Regions from separate parts of the Pseudomonas sp. PVC-5-1 genome, predicted to be linked through region 1. Evidence: predicted binding sites of a transcription regulator. Region 1 holds the regulator's gene; each other region holds the start of a gene.
The links. Region 1 encodes sigma-54, which starts transcription at its own class of promoters, with help from an activator protein. Its sites were predicted from a motif close to ANTGGCATNNANNTTGCTNT; they were not measured.
Positions count from the first base shown of each region.

Region 2: nirB (nitrite reductase large subunit NirB) is a predicted target of sigma-54. The motif match lies at 2,820-2,839, and genes of this name have one in related genera.
Region 3: AC2T3R_RS08055 (CmpA/NrtA family ABC transporter substrate-binding protein) is a predicted target of sigma-54. The motif match lies at 3,103-3,122, and genes of this name have one in related genera.

Region 1 is NZ_CM172024.1:1,028,884-1,033,429, reverse strand. Features, by position in the region: gene AC2T3R_RS04760 (KdsC family phosphatase) at 1-438, shown strand, start outside; gene lptC (LPS export ABC transporter periplasmic protein LptC) at 447-1,019, shown strand; gene lptA (lipopolysaccharide transport periplasmic protein LptA) at 1,006-1,530, shown strand; gene lptB (LPS export ABC transporter ATP-binding protein) at 1,531-2,256, shown strand; gene AC2T3R_RS04740 (RNA polymerase factor sigma-54) at 2,432-3,925, shown strand; gene hpf (ribosome hibernation-promoting factor, HPF/YfiA family) at 4,005-4,313, shown strand; gene ptsN (PTS IIA-like nitrogen regulatory protein PtsN) at 4,326-4,546, shown strand, end outside.
Region 2 is NZ_CM172024.1:1,348,027-1,352,572, forward strand. Features, by position in the region: gene AC2T3R_RS06225 (bifunctional nitrate reductase/sulfite reductase flavoprotein subunit alpha) at 1-2,659, shown strand, start outside; gene nirB (nitrite reductase large subunit NirB) at 2,965-4,546, shown strand, end outside.
Region 3 is NZ_CM172024.1:1,762,479-1,767,024, forward strand. Features, by position in the region: gene AC2T3R_RS08045 (nitrate/nitrite transporter) at 1-951, opposite strand, end outside; gene AC2T3R_RS08050 (ANTAR domain-containing response regulator) at 1,260-1,835, opposite strand; gene AC2T3R_RS08055 (CmpA/NrtA family ABC transporter substrate-binding protein) at 1,848-3,062, opposite strand; gene AC2T3R_RS08060 (quinone-dependent dihydroorotate dehydrogenase) at 3,343-4,368, shown strand; gene rmf (ribosome modulation factor) at 4,463-4,546, opposite strand, start outside.

The DNA of each region.
Region 1 (4,546 bases):
TTCCTCGAGGACGGCAGCGAGTTCAAGACCTTCAACACCCTCGACGGCCAGGGCATCAAGATGCTCATGGCCTCGGGCGTGACCACCGCTATCATCAGCGGGCGCAAGACCCCGGTGGTCGAGCGCCGGGCGAAGAACCTCGGCATCCCGCACCTGTATCAGGGCCGCGAAGACAAACTGGTGGTGCTGGACGGCCTGCTCGCCGAACTGGGCCTGAGCTATGATGAAGTGGCCTACCTTGGCGACGACCTGCCCGACCTGCCGGTGATCCGCCGGGTCGCCCTGGGCATGGCGGTGGCCAACGCCGCGCCGTTCGTTCGCCAGCACGCACATGGCGTGACCCAGGCACGTGGCGGCGAAGGCGCGGCCCGTGAATTCTGCGAACTGATCATGCAGGCCCAGGGCACCCTGGACGCTGCCAACGCCAACTACCTGTAAGGCTGCCCATGTTCAGCAAGAAAGCCCGCAACATTACGCTGCTCGCAGTGATCGCCGCCCTGCTGGTGGCGATCGGCTACTGGAATGTCAGCCCGGAAAGTTTCCTCGACAAACCTGTGGCCCAGGTCGACGAAAGCGCCATCGACTACTACGCGGTCAACGCCCACAGCGTGCAGTTCATGCCCGACGGCAAGCTGCAGTACGAAATGACCGCTGACAAGGTCGAACACCTGAAAGCCAGCGAAATCACCCTGCTGACCACGCCGGACCTGCACCTGTACCGCGGTACCGAATACCCGTGGCACGTACAGAGCACCCGCGCCGAGGTCAACCCGGACGGCAGCGAAGTCGAACTGATCGACAACGTACGGGTCGCCCGCACCGACGAAAAGCAGCGTGAAATGATCATTACCAGCGCACGCATGACCGTGTTCCCGCAGAAGCAATATGCGCAGACCGAGCAAGCCGTTAGAATCGACGGCGCCGGTGGCACAACTACGGGCAAAGGTATGAAAGCGTATTTGAAAGAAGGCAAGATGGACTTGCTCTCTAACGTAAGAGGACAGTATGAGGCTCGTTAAAACCCTCCCCCTTTTGCTCAGCCTGAGCGCAGCACTGGGAAGCGCGAGCGCCCTCGCCCTGCCGAATGACCGTGACCAGCCTATCCGCATACAGGCCGACAACGCCCACCTGGACGACAAGCAGGGCGTGGCCACCTACACCGGCGACGTGATCATCACCCAGGGTTCGATGATGATCAAAGGCAACACCGTGACCATCACCCGTTCCGCCTCCGGCGACATCGACGTGGTGACCTCGGTGGGCAACCTGGCCTACTTCGAGCAACAGCAGAGCGCAGCCAAGCCAGACAAGATGAAAGGCTGGGCGGTGACCATCCAGTACCAGTCGCAGAAGGACATGGTGATCCTCACCGACCGCGCCAAGGTCGAGAGCGAAGGCAACACCACCGAAGGCGAGAAGATCGTCTACAACACCCAGACCCAGGTGGCGACCGCCGGTCGTGGTGGCAACGTGACCTCGCCGCGTCAGCGTATCGACATGGTGATCCAGCCCAAGAAGAAGGCCGAGTAAATGGCAACCCTCAAAGCCCAGCACCTGGCCAAGAGCTACAAGGGGCGGCAAGTCGTACGCGACGTCAGCCTGTCGATCGACAGCGGCCAGATCGTCGGCCTGCTCGGCCCCAACGGCGCCGGCAAGACCACCTGCTTCTACATGATTGTCGGCCTGGTCCAGGCCGATCAGGGGCGCGTGCTGATCGACAACCTCGATGTCAGCCACCAGCCCATGCACGGTCGCGCCCGCGCCGGCATCGGCTATCTTCCGCAAGAAGCCTCGATCTTCCGCAAGCTGTCGGTGGCCGACAACATCATGGCCATCCTCGAGACCCGCAAGGACCTCGACCGCGACGGCCGGCGCAAAGAGCTGGAAAGCCTGCTGCAGGAGTTCCACATCAGCCACATTCGCGACAACCTCGGCATGAGCCTGTCCGGTGGTGAGCGCCGCCGCGTGGAAATTGCCCGCGCGCTGGCGACCGCACCCAAGTTCATCCTGCTGGACGAACCGTTTGCCGGTGTCGACCCGATTTCGGTCGGTGACATCAAGCAGATCATCCACCACCTCAAGGCCAAGGGCATCGGTGTACTGATCACCGACCACAATGTGCGTGAGACCCTGGATATCTGCGAAACCGCCTATATCGTCAATGATGGCCGACTGATCGCCGAAGGCGACGCTGAAACCATCCTGGCCAACGACCTGGTCAAAGAAGTTTACCTGGGCCACGAGTTCCGACTCTGAGCCTGGCACGCGCCTGGAGTACTGGCAAATCGCCCTAAAACCCGGGGTAAAGTGTTACGGTACTCTAGGCAAACGCTACAATTTAAGGCATAAAACTTGCTTGATCTGGCGCCCCGGCGCCCTCGTGTAGTGGATGGCGCATGCGCGCCGGCGAACAAGGTATTAAGCCCCAGCCATGAAACCATCGCTCGTCCTTAAAATGGGCCAGCAACTGACGATGACACCGCAGTTGCAACAGGCCATCCGCCTGCTCCAGCTCTCCACCCTGGACCTCCAACAGGAAATCCAGGAAGCGCTGGAGTCGAATCCGATGCTCGAACGTCAGGAAGACGGCGACGACTTCGACAACAGCGATCCGATGGCGGACAACGCCGAAAACAAGCCGGTCGCCGAAGTCCAGGACAACAGCTTCCAGGAAAGCACCACCAGTGCCGACACTCTGGAAGACGGTGAATGGAGCGAGCGCATCCCCAACGAGCTGCCGGTCGACACCGCCTGGGAAGACATCTACCAGACCAGTGCCAGCAGCCTGCCAAACAACGACGACGACGAGTGGGACTTCACCACCCGCACATCGGCCGGCGAGAGCCTGCAAAGCCACCTGTTGTGGCAGCTGAACCTGGCTCCGATGTCCGACACCGACCGCCTGATTGCCGTCACCCTGATCGACAGCATCAACGGCCAGGGCTACCTGGAAGATACCCTCGAGGAGATCTGCGCAGGTTTCGACCCGGAGCTGGATATCGAGCTGGACGAGGTCGAAGCGGTACTGCACCGCATCCAGCAATTCGAGCCAGCCGGCGTTGCCGCCCGCACCCTTGGTGAATGCCTGTTGCTGCAATTGCGCCAGCTGCCTGCCAGCACCCCGTGGATGACAGAAGCCAAGCGCCTGGTCACCGATTTCATCGACCTGCTCGGCAGCCGTGACTACAGCCAGCTGATGCGTCGCATGAAAATCAAGGAAGACGAGCTGCGCCAGGTCATCGAGCTGGTACAAAGCCTCAACCCGCGCCCCGGCTCGCAGATCGAGTCCAGCGAGCCTGAGTACGTGGTGCCCGACGTCATCGTACGCAAGGACAGCGACCGCTGGCTGGTGGAGCTGAACCAGGAGGCCATTCCGCGGCTGCGCGTAAACCCGCAGTACGCTGGCTTTGTGCGCCGGGCCGACACCAGTGCCGACAACACCTTCATGCGCAACCAGCTGCAGGAAGCGCGCTGGTTCATCAAGAGCCTGCAAAGCCGCAACGAAACCCTGATGAAGGTGGCCACGCAGATCGTCGAGCACCAGCGCGGCTTCCTCGACCACGGCGACGAAGCGATGAAGCCCTTGGTACTGCATGACATTGCCGAAGCGGTGGGCATGCACGAGTCGACCATTTCGCGGGTAACCACGCAGAAATACATGCACACCCCGCGTGGCATCTACGAACTGAAATACTTTTTCTCCAGCCACGTCAGCACCTCCGAAGGCGGAGAATGCTCGTCTACGGCTATCCGCGCGATCATCAAGAAACTGGTTGCAGCGGAAAATCAGAAAAAGCCATTGAGTGACAGCAAGATCGCTGGTTTACTGGAGGCACAAGGCATCCAGGTAGCCCGTCGCACCGTCGCCAAGTACCGCGAGTCTCTCGGCATCGCACCGTCGAGCGAGCGCAAGCGACTGATGTAGCCCCTGAGATGTGCCACAGCGTTTGTGGGGCAGGTGCAAGACCTGCCTCTTTATGCACGGGCAACAAAGGAGAAGCTGTATGCAAGTCAATATCAGTGGACAGCATGTAGAAGTCACCCAGCCACTGCGCGATTATGTGCTTGAAAAGCTCGCTCGCGTGGAAAGTCACTTCGACAAGATCACCAACGTGCAGGTCATCATGAAAGTCGAGAAGCTGCAGCAGAAGGTCGAGGCGACCTTGCAGATTCCCGGCGGCGAAGTGGTTGCCAACGCCGAACACGAAGACATGTATGCAGCGATCGACGCCTTGGCAGACAAGCTCGACCGCCAACTGAAAAAACACAAGGAAAAACAGCAAAGCCTGCTGCAAGGTGCAGCTGCCCGCTGATCCCCCTCATCCATGATCCGACTTGAAACCATCCTGACCCCCGGCCGTTCCCTCGTGAACGTGCCGGGCGGCAGCAAGAAGCGCGCCCTGGAAAAGGTCGCCACCGTCATCGCCGAACAAGTGCCCGAACTGGAGATGCAGGACGTCTTCGAAAAACTGGTCGCCCGGGAAAAACTCGGTTCGACCGGTTTCGGCAACGGCATCGCCATCCCGCACTGCCGGCTTGAAGGATG
Region 2 (4,546 bases), 320 kb from region 1:
GATCAACAGCGAGCGTAACCTCACCCTCATGCCACGTGCCGTCGAACCGCCCGGGCAGAGCCTGCCAGACTGGCAGATCATCGCCCGGGTCGCCTGCGCCATGGGCTATGCCGACGCCTTCGACTACCCCGATGCCGAGGCGGTGTACGAGGAGATCCGCCGCTTTCACAACCCAACCACCGGCTATGACCTGCGGGGCATCGGCTATGCCGAACTACGCGAACAGCCGCACCAGTGGCCCTGCGCCCCGGGCCGCGACAACCCGCGCAGCCCGCTGCGCTATCGCAACGACGGCAGCAGCCAGACGCTGTTGCACGATGCCCAGGGCGAGTGCCCGGTGTTGGCCTTCCCGACCGCCAGCGGCAAGGCCCGCTTCTTCGCCCGGCCCTGGTTGCCGGCGGCGGATCTGCCGGATGCCGAGTACCCCATGGTGCTGAATACCGGCCGCGTGCAGCACCAGTGGCACACCCTGACCAAGACCGGCAAGGTACCGGCGCTGAACAAGCTGGAGCCCGGCCCCTTCGTGGAAATCCACTGCGACGATGCTGCCCGGCTGGGCATCGCCGAAAAGGACCTGGTGGCCATTCGCTCGCGCCGCGGGCAGGCCGTGCTACCCGCGCGAATCAGCGACCGGGTCATGCCTGGCAACTGCTTTGCCCCGTTTCACTGGAATGACCTGATCGGCGAGCAACTGGCGATCAACGCCGTGACATGTGATGCGGTCGACCCGCTGTCGCTGCAGCCGGCGTTCAAGCATTGTGCCGTGACCCTGGAGCGGGTTGCCGGTGAGCGCATCGAAGCCCTTGATCTGAACACTGCCAATCCGGAGCCTGCCCGCATGCCGACCGCCACCCTGTCCCGTCTGCTTGGCCTGGACACCCTGCCAGCTCCGGTGCTGGCCGAGGAAGAGCGCCATTACCTGCAAGGCTTTCTGCTGGGCCTGGACCAGGCCCGCGCCGAGGGCGTGCCCTGTCTGCCGGCCAGTGCGCCGCTGGCCGCCAACCGCCGGTTGTTCGTCGATGGCTTGCTGGCCGGGCTGTTCGCCCAGCCGGCGGTGCTGCCCGATGCGGCGTTGATGGCACCACGGCACCAGGTGCTGTGGGCTTCGCAAACCGGCAACGGCGAGCTGTTGGCCGAACGCTGTGCCGAGCGCCTGCGTGGTGCCGGCCTCGACGTGCAGCTCAGCTGCATGGAAGCGGTCAGCCCGCGCCAGCTGCAGGGAGCCGCCAGCGTGGTGCTGATCGCCAGCACCTTTGGCGATGGTGACGCGCCCGACAGCGCAGCGGCATTCTGGCAAGCCTTGCAGGGCGAGGAGGGCGCCCACTGCGCCGAACTGCCTTTTGCCGTGCTGGCCCTGGGCGACTCCAGTTACGACCAGTTCTGCGGCTTTGGCCGCAAACTCGACCAACGCCTGGCCGAGCTGGGCGGGCGGCGCCTGCTGCAGCGGGTGGACTGCGAGCCGGACTTCGACGACGCCTTCGCCGCTTGGCTGGATGCGCTGCTGCCCACGCTAAGCAGCGCTGCTGCACCGCAACCGGTCACCGAGCCTGCGCCCGTGGCGGCCTATGGCAAGCAGCAACCCTGGGCTGCCACCTTGCTGGAAAACCGCCTGCTGAACGGCCCGGGTGCTACCAAGGAAACCCGTCAACTGGTGTTCGACCTCAGCGGCAGCGGCTTCACCTATGCCGCCGGTGATGCCCTGGGCGTGTGGCCGCGCAACTGTCCCGCCCTGGTCGACGAACTGCTGGCGCTAATACAGCTCGATGGCCAGACCATGGTCGAGCTGAAAGGCCAGCCCGCCATGCCGCTGACCGAAGCCCTTCAAGCGCACCTGGAAATCGCCAAGGTCACCACGCAGCAGCTGCAGGCCTTCGCCGGCAATGCTCCGGACCTGCAGCGCCTGCTGCAGCCCGAGTGCAAGGCCGAGCTGAAGGACTGGTTGTGGGGGCGGCAACTGGTCGATGTTCTGCGCGCCTTCCCCCAGCAACTGCCGCTGGCCAGCTGGCTGGAGCTGCTCAAGCCCTTGCAGCCGCGCCTGTACTCGATCAGCTCCAGCCCGCTGGCGCACCCGCAGCAGGTGCACCTGACCGTGTCAACGGTGCGCTATGGCGCGCGCAAAGGGGTGTGTTCAAGCTTCCTTGCCGACCGTGCGCAGGCGCTGAAGGTTGCCATCTTCCCGCAGGTGTCGAAGCACTTTCGCCTGCCCGAGGACGACAGCGTGCCGGTGATCATGGTCGGCCCCGGCACTGGCATTGCGCCGTTCAGGGCCTTTCTCGAAGAACGAGAGGCACGTGGGGCGAAAGGGGCTAACTGGCTGTTCTTTGGCGAGCAGTACGCGGCCACCGATTTCTATTACCAGGAGCAGCTACAGGCCTGGCAGGCGGCAGGGCACTTGCGCCTGGACACAGCGTTCTCGCGCGACCAGGCCGAGAAGGTCTATGTGCAGCAGCGCATGCTCGAACAGGGCGCGCAGTTGTGGCAATGGCTGGAGGCGGGCGCGTATTTCTATGTGTGTGGCGATGCGCAGCGCATGGCCAAGGATGTGGATGCGGCGTTGCGGGCGATCGTCGCCGAGCATGGCGGCATGGATGCAGTGGCGGCTGCGGCTTATGTCGAAGCGCTGGGCAGGGCCAAGCGGTATCGGCGGGATGTGTATTGATGTGCTCCAAGATGGGGAGTGATGCACTTGGAATGTGCATTTGCTGTACTGGCCTCTTCGCGGGCACGCCCGCTCCCACAGGTACTGCACAGGTCTGAATAAACGTGGAGAACCCTGTGGGAGCGGGCGTGCCCGCGAAGAGGCCGGTACAGGAAACAGGGTTGGCACACTCCCTGCTTTATCCCAGTTACAACAAAGCCCACTGATCAACGGCGATCAACCCGGGCCCCCTACCGTGATGAATACAGGCAAAGGCGCCTGGAGCTTCGGCTCCAGGCGCTTTTTTTTTGATCGAGGATCGGCTTATGAAGGCAACAGCGAGCAGCGGGCAACGAGAGCGACTGGTCATCGTCGGCAACGGCATGGTCGGCCACCATTGCGTCGAACAACTGGTCAGCCGCGGCGCCTTGCAGCGCTTCGAAGTGCATGTGTTCGGCGAAGAGCGCCAGCGTGCCTACGACCGCGTGCACCTGTCCGAGTACTTCGGCGGCAGCTGTGCCGAAACCCTGGCCCTGTGCGGGCAGGACTTCTACGGCGCCAACGGTGTGCACCTGCACCTCGGTGAAGCGGTGCTGGAAATCGACCGTGAGCACGCCGAAGTGGTTACCGCCGAGGGCCGTTACGGCTACGACCAATTGGTGCTGGCCACGGGTTCCTATCCCTTCGTGCCACCGATCGAAGGTTCCAACGGTAATGCCCGCCTGGTCTACCGCACCCTCGACGACCTCGACGCCATCCGCGCTGCCGCAGCCAGTGCCCGACGTGGCGTGGTAGTGGGCGGTGGCTTGCTTGGCCTGGAAGCAGCCAACGCCCTCAAGTCGCTGGGCCTGGAAGCCCACGTGGTGGAGTTCGCCCCACGGCTGATGCCGGTGCAGCTGGACGGCGAGGGCGGTGCCGCGCTCAAGGCACAGATCGAAGCGCTGGGTGTTGGCGTGCATCTGTCGCGGGCCACCCAGTCGATCAGTGCGGGTGAAGACTACCGCTACCGCATGAACTTCGATGGCGGCGAGCACCTGGAAACCGACCTGATCGTGTTCTCCGCAGGTATCCGCCCGCAGGATGCCCTGGGCCGTGCCTGTGGCCTGGACATCGCCGCGCGTGGCGGCGTGGTGATCGACAACCATTGCCGCAGCAGCGACCCACGCATCTTCGCCATCGGCGAGTGCGCCTCGTGGAACGGCAGTGTGTTCGGCCTGGTCGCCCCTGGCTACAGCATGGCGCGCAACCTGGCGGCTTTGCTGATGGGTGAGGCCGCTGGCGAATTCACCGGTGCCGACATGTCGACCAAGCTCAAGTTGCTGGGCGTGGATGTCGGCTCCATCGGCGATGCCCATGGCGCCACCCCGGGCGCACGCAGCTACCGCTTCATCGACGAAGCCAACAGCGCCTACCGCCGGCTGGTGGTGGATGCCAGCGGCAAGCACGTGCTCGGTGCGGTGCTGGTGGGCGACAACAGCTACTACGACACCCTTCTGCAATACGCCCAGAACGGCATCGCCCTGCCAGCCGACCCCGCGGCACTGATCCTGCCGCAAGGCGGCGGCACACCGGCCCTGGGCGCCGATGCGCTGCCCGATAGCGCGACCATCTGCTCGTGCCACAACGTCAGCAAGGGCGCGGTCTGCGCCGCCATAGACAGCGGCTGCGGCGACCTTGCCGCAGTCAAGGGCTGCACCAAGGCCGCCACCGGTTGTGGTGGTTGCGCGGCACTGCTCAAGCAGGTGTTCGAGCACGAGCTGACCGCCCGTGGCGTGGCGGTGGACAGGAGCCTGTGCGAGCACTTCGCCTACACCCGTCAGGAGCTGTACGGGCTGGTTCGGGTAGAGGGTATCCGCACCTTCAACGAACTGCTCGAACGCCACGGCAAGGGCCACGTTGGCTGCGACA
Region 3 (4,546 bases), 730 kb from region 1:
ATTGCCGGCCCCCAGGCCGAGCATGGCGCTGACGAACAGGGCCAGTGCGGCGGCGGCGCTAGGCAGGTTGAAGCCGACTGCAGCGATGCAGATGGCCGCCACGCTGTACATGCCCAGCAGGGTGCGGATGCCGCCGAAGCGGTCGGCCAGGGCGCCGCCGAGCGGGCGCATCAGGCTGCCGGCGAACACGCAGGCAGCGGTGTAGTAGCCGGCGGTGACCGGGCTCAGGCCATACTGGTCGCTGAAATAGCCGGGCAGGGCGCTGGCCAGGCCGATGAAGCCGCCGAAGGTGACGCTGTAGAAGAACATGAACCACCAGCTGTCTCGGTCGCCCAGGGCCTTGAGGTAGTCGGCCATGGCTTTTGGCTTGGGCCGCTGCGGAGCATTGCGTGCCAGCAGGGCGAACACCAACAGGGCCAGCGACAGCGGGATCAGCGCGAAGCCGAACACGTTGTTCCAGCCAAAGCCCGCAGCCAGCGCGGGGGCCAGCAGGGCGGCGAACACTGTGCCGGAGTTGCCGGCACCTGCAATGCCCATGGCTTTGCCTTGGTGCTGTGGCGGGTACCATTGCGAGGCCAGCGGCAGTGACACAGCGAACGAAGCGCCGGCAAAGCCGAGGAACACGCCCAGCAGCAGCGCTTGTTCATAGCTGTGCACGCCCAGGTGCCAGGCAGCGGCGAGGGCGACGATGACCACCACTTGGCCGATCAGCCCCGCGGTCTTGGGTGACAGGCGGTCGACCAGCACGCCCATGGCGAAGCGCAGGATCGCCCCGGCCAGGATCGGCGTGGCCACCATCAGGCCCCGTTGTTGTGCACTCAGCTGCAGATCGGCGGCAATCTGCACCGCCAATGGGCCAAGCAGGTACCAGACCATGAAGCTGAGGTCGAAGTACAGGAACGCGGCGAACAGCGTGGGCACATGCCCGGATTTCCAGAAGCTGGTACTCATCGAACACCTCACTCGGCAATGCAACGGAACGAAAAAGACGCCGCTACCCGCTCCACGTGCGTGGAGGGGAGAGCGACGTCTTTGTCGGGATTAAGTGGGGCAACCGCCGTTGGCTACCGGTGATATTTGTTCAGCAAGAGATGGGCCAACTCTGAGAAGTTGCAGTCTCCTTGTAGGAGCGGCCTTGTGTCGCGATGGGCTGCGCAGCAGCCCCAGGATCTCAGCTTCGCGGCAGAGATTGCCGGGGCTGCTGCGCAGCCCATCGCGACACAAGGCCGCTCCTACAGGGGACCGCGTGAAGCAGGTTGCTAGCCCAGCATCTCGTGCATGGCAATGATCTGCTCGGCCACCTGGATCAGCTTCTGCTGCCGGCTCATGGCCTGGCGGCGCATCAGGGTGTAGGCCTGTTCTTCGTTGCAGTCCTTCATCTTCATCAGCAAACCCTTGGCCTGCTCGATGCGCTTGCGTTCAGCCAGTTGCTGGTCCCGTGCGAGCAGCTGCGCCTTCAGCGCCTGGTCACTTTCGAAGCGGGCCATGGCCACATCCAGGATCGGTTGCAGCCGCGCGGCATGGATGCCTTCGACGATGTAGGCGCTAACCCCCGCCTGGATCGCCTGGCGCATCACCCCAGGGTCGTGCTCGTCGGTGAACAGCACGATCGGTCGCGGCTGGTCACGGCTGACCAGGACCACCTGTTCCATCACATCGCGGTCCGGTGAGTCGGTATCGATAAGCACCACGTCCGGGCGCACCGTTTCGACGCAGGCGGGCAGGTCGATGGTCAGGCCTGGGGCTTCGATGACCTCGAAGCCGGCCTCGCTCAAGGCCGCCTTGAGGCGGCCGAGTTTGCTCTGGGTGTCGTCGATCAGCAGGATGCGCAACATGAATGGTCCCCCTCACGCGCCGACACGGGCATCGGGCAGGTCGCCCAGGGCATGCAGGCTGAAGCTGCGGGCATAGCCGTAGGGGTCGCTGCCGTCCCAGCGGCTGCCATCTATCAGCAGGCTGCTGCGCATCGGCTGCTCGGGGCAGGCCACGCCGAGGCTTTGGGCCGCCTCGCCATACAGTGCCAGTTGCTGGACCTGGCGCGCCACGCCGAGGTAGTCGGGGTCATCGCGCAGCAAGCCCCAGCGGCGGAACTGGGTCATGAACCACATGCCGTCGGACAGGTATGGCAGGTTGGCCCGGCCGTGATCGTGCAGGCGCAGGGCGTGCGGGTCTTGCCAGTGATTACCCAGGCCATCGTGGTAGCTGCCGAGCAGTCGCGGCTCGATACTTGCCAGCGGAGTGTCCAGGTAGGCGCTGCTGCTGAGCAGTTGCGCGGTGCTGCGGCGGTTTTCCGGACTTTGCTCGATGAAGCGGCTGGCGGCGAGTACCGCCTTGATCAGCGCGCGGGCGCTGTTGGGATATTGCTCGGCAAAGGCGCGGGCGCAGGCCAGGACCTTTTCCGGGTGGTCCGGCCAGATCGACTGGCTGGTGGCCAGGGTGAAGCCCTGGCCCGTGGCCACTGCATGGGCAGCCCAGGGTTCGCCCACGCAGAAACCGTCGATGCGCCCGGCCTGAATATGCGCAGCCATTTGCGCCGGTGGTACCACCACGCTGTCGACGTCGCGCAATGGGTGGATGCCCTGGCTGGCCAGCCAGTAATACAGCCACATGGCGTGGGTACCGGTGGGGAAGGTCTGGGCGAAGGTGAGGCGTGCGCCATGCTGGTGCACCAGGCGCGCCAGTGCTTCAGGGTTGGTCACGCCTTTGCGCTGCAGGGCCGGGGACAGGTTTATGGCCTGGGCGTTCTGGTTCAGCCCCATGAGCACGGCCATGGCGCTGGCCGGTACACCGCCGATGCCCAGGTGCACGGCGTACACCAGGCCATACAGGCAGTGCGCCGCATCCAGTTCGCCGCTGACCAGCTTGTCGCGCAGCCCGGCCCAGGAGCCCTGGCGCTTGAGGTTGAGGGTAAGGCCGTGCTGCTGGGCGAAGCCCTGGGTGGCGGCGACTACCACCGAGGCGCAGTCGGTCAGGGCCATGTAGCCGATGTTCAGGCTGGGCTTTTCCGGCGCGTCGCTGCCGTTGACCCAGGCCAGGGGCGTTGTTCGGGGTGCAGTGTTCACAAGGTTCCTCGCCCGTACTGATAAGGCTGTGGGCTTTTCCGGTGCAACCGATGTGCCATCTGGCAGCATCCCTGTGGAGCAACTGCCCTGTGCCGCCTGCATTGGCCTCATCGCCGGCAAGCCAGCTCCCACAGATACAGCACAGGTTTCAGCCCTTGTGTTGTACCTGTGGGAGCTGGCTTGCCGGCGATGGGCTGCGCAGCAGCCCCACGATTTGCTGTCATGCCGGCCCCACGCTGGCTATAATCGCCCCCTCATTCACCCCGAGCCTTGCCCGCCCATGTATACCCTGGCCCGCCAGCTGCTGTTCAAGCTTTCCCCGGAAACCTCCCACGACCTGTCCCTGGACCTGATCGGTGCCGGTGGCCGTCTCGGCCTCAACGGCATGCTGTGCAAGCAGCCGGCGGCTTTGCCGGTTACGGTCATGGGCTTGAACTTCGCCAACCCGGTGGGCCTGGCGGCCGGCCTGGACAAGAACGGTGCGGCCATCGACGGTTTCGCCCAGCTGGGCTTCGGCTTCGTCGAAATCGGCACCGTCACCCCGCGTCCACAGCCGGGCAACCCCAAGCCGCGGCTGTTCCGCCTGCCGGAGGCAACGGCCATCATCAACCGCATGGGCTTCAACAACCTGGGCGTTGATCACCTGCTCGGCCGGGTACGGGCTGCGCGTTACAACGGTGTGCTGGGCATCAACATCGGCAAGAATTTCGACACCCCGGTGGAGCGTGCCGTCGATGACTACCTGATCTGCCTGGACAAGGTGTACACCGAGGCCAGTTACATCACGGTCAACGTCAGTTCACCCAACACCCCGGGCCTGCGCAGCCTGCAGTTCGGCGATTCGCTCAAGCAACTGCTCGATGCCCTGGCCGTGCGCCGCGAGCAACTGGCCGGCACGCATGGCAAGCGCGTACCTCTGGCAATCAAGATTGCCCCGGACATGAGCGACGAAGAAACCGCCCTGGTGGCCGCCGCGTTGATGGAGTCGGGCATGGATGCGGTGATCGCCACCAACACCACGCTGGGGCGTGAAGGTGTCGAAGGCCTGCCGTACGGTGGCGAGGCGGGTGGCCTGTCGGGTGCGCCGGTGCTGGAGAAGAGCACCCATATCGTCAAGGTGCTGGCGGGCGAGCTGGGCGGCAAGCTGCCGATCATTGCCGCTGGCGGCATTACCGAAGGTCGCCATGCCGCCGAGAAGATCGCTGCCGGGGCGAGCCTGGTGCAGATCTACTCCGGCTTCATCTATAAAGGGCCGGCGCTGATTCGTGAGGCGGTGGACGCTATCGCGGCAATGCCACGGGTTTGATGGGCAATAAAAAAGGGCCCCATCAAGGGGCCCCTGGGCCTTCGCCCGCCGCCCGGATAGGGCGTGCATGGTGAATCGAATTCAGTGTCCTCGTTCAGCCAACGGCGTGATTTTCGTTGAGTCTATGGATGCCAGCGGTGCCAGTCATTCCGTCCCAGTTATCACCGCGACCTTCACG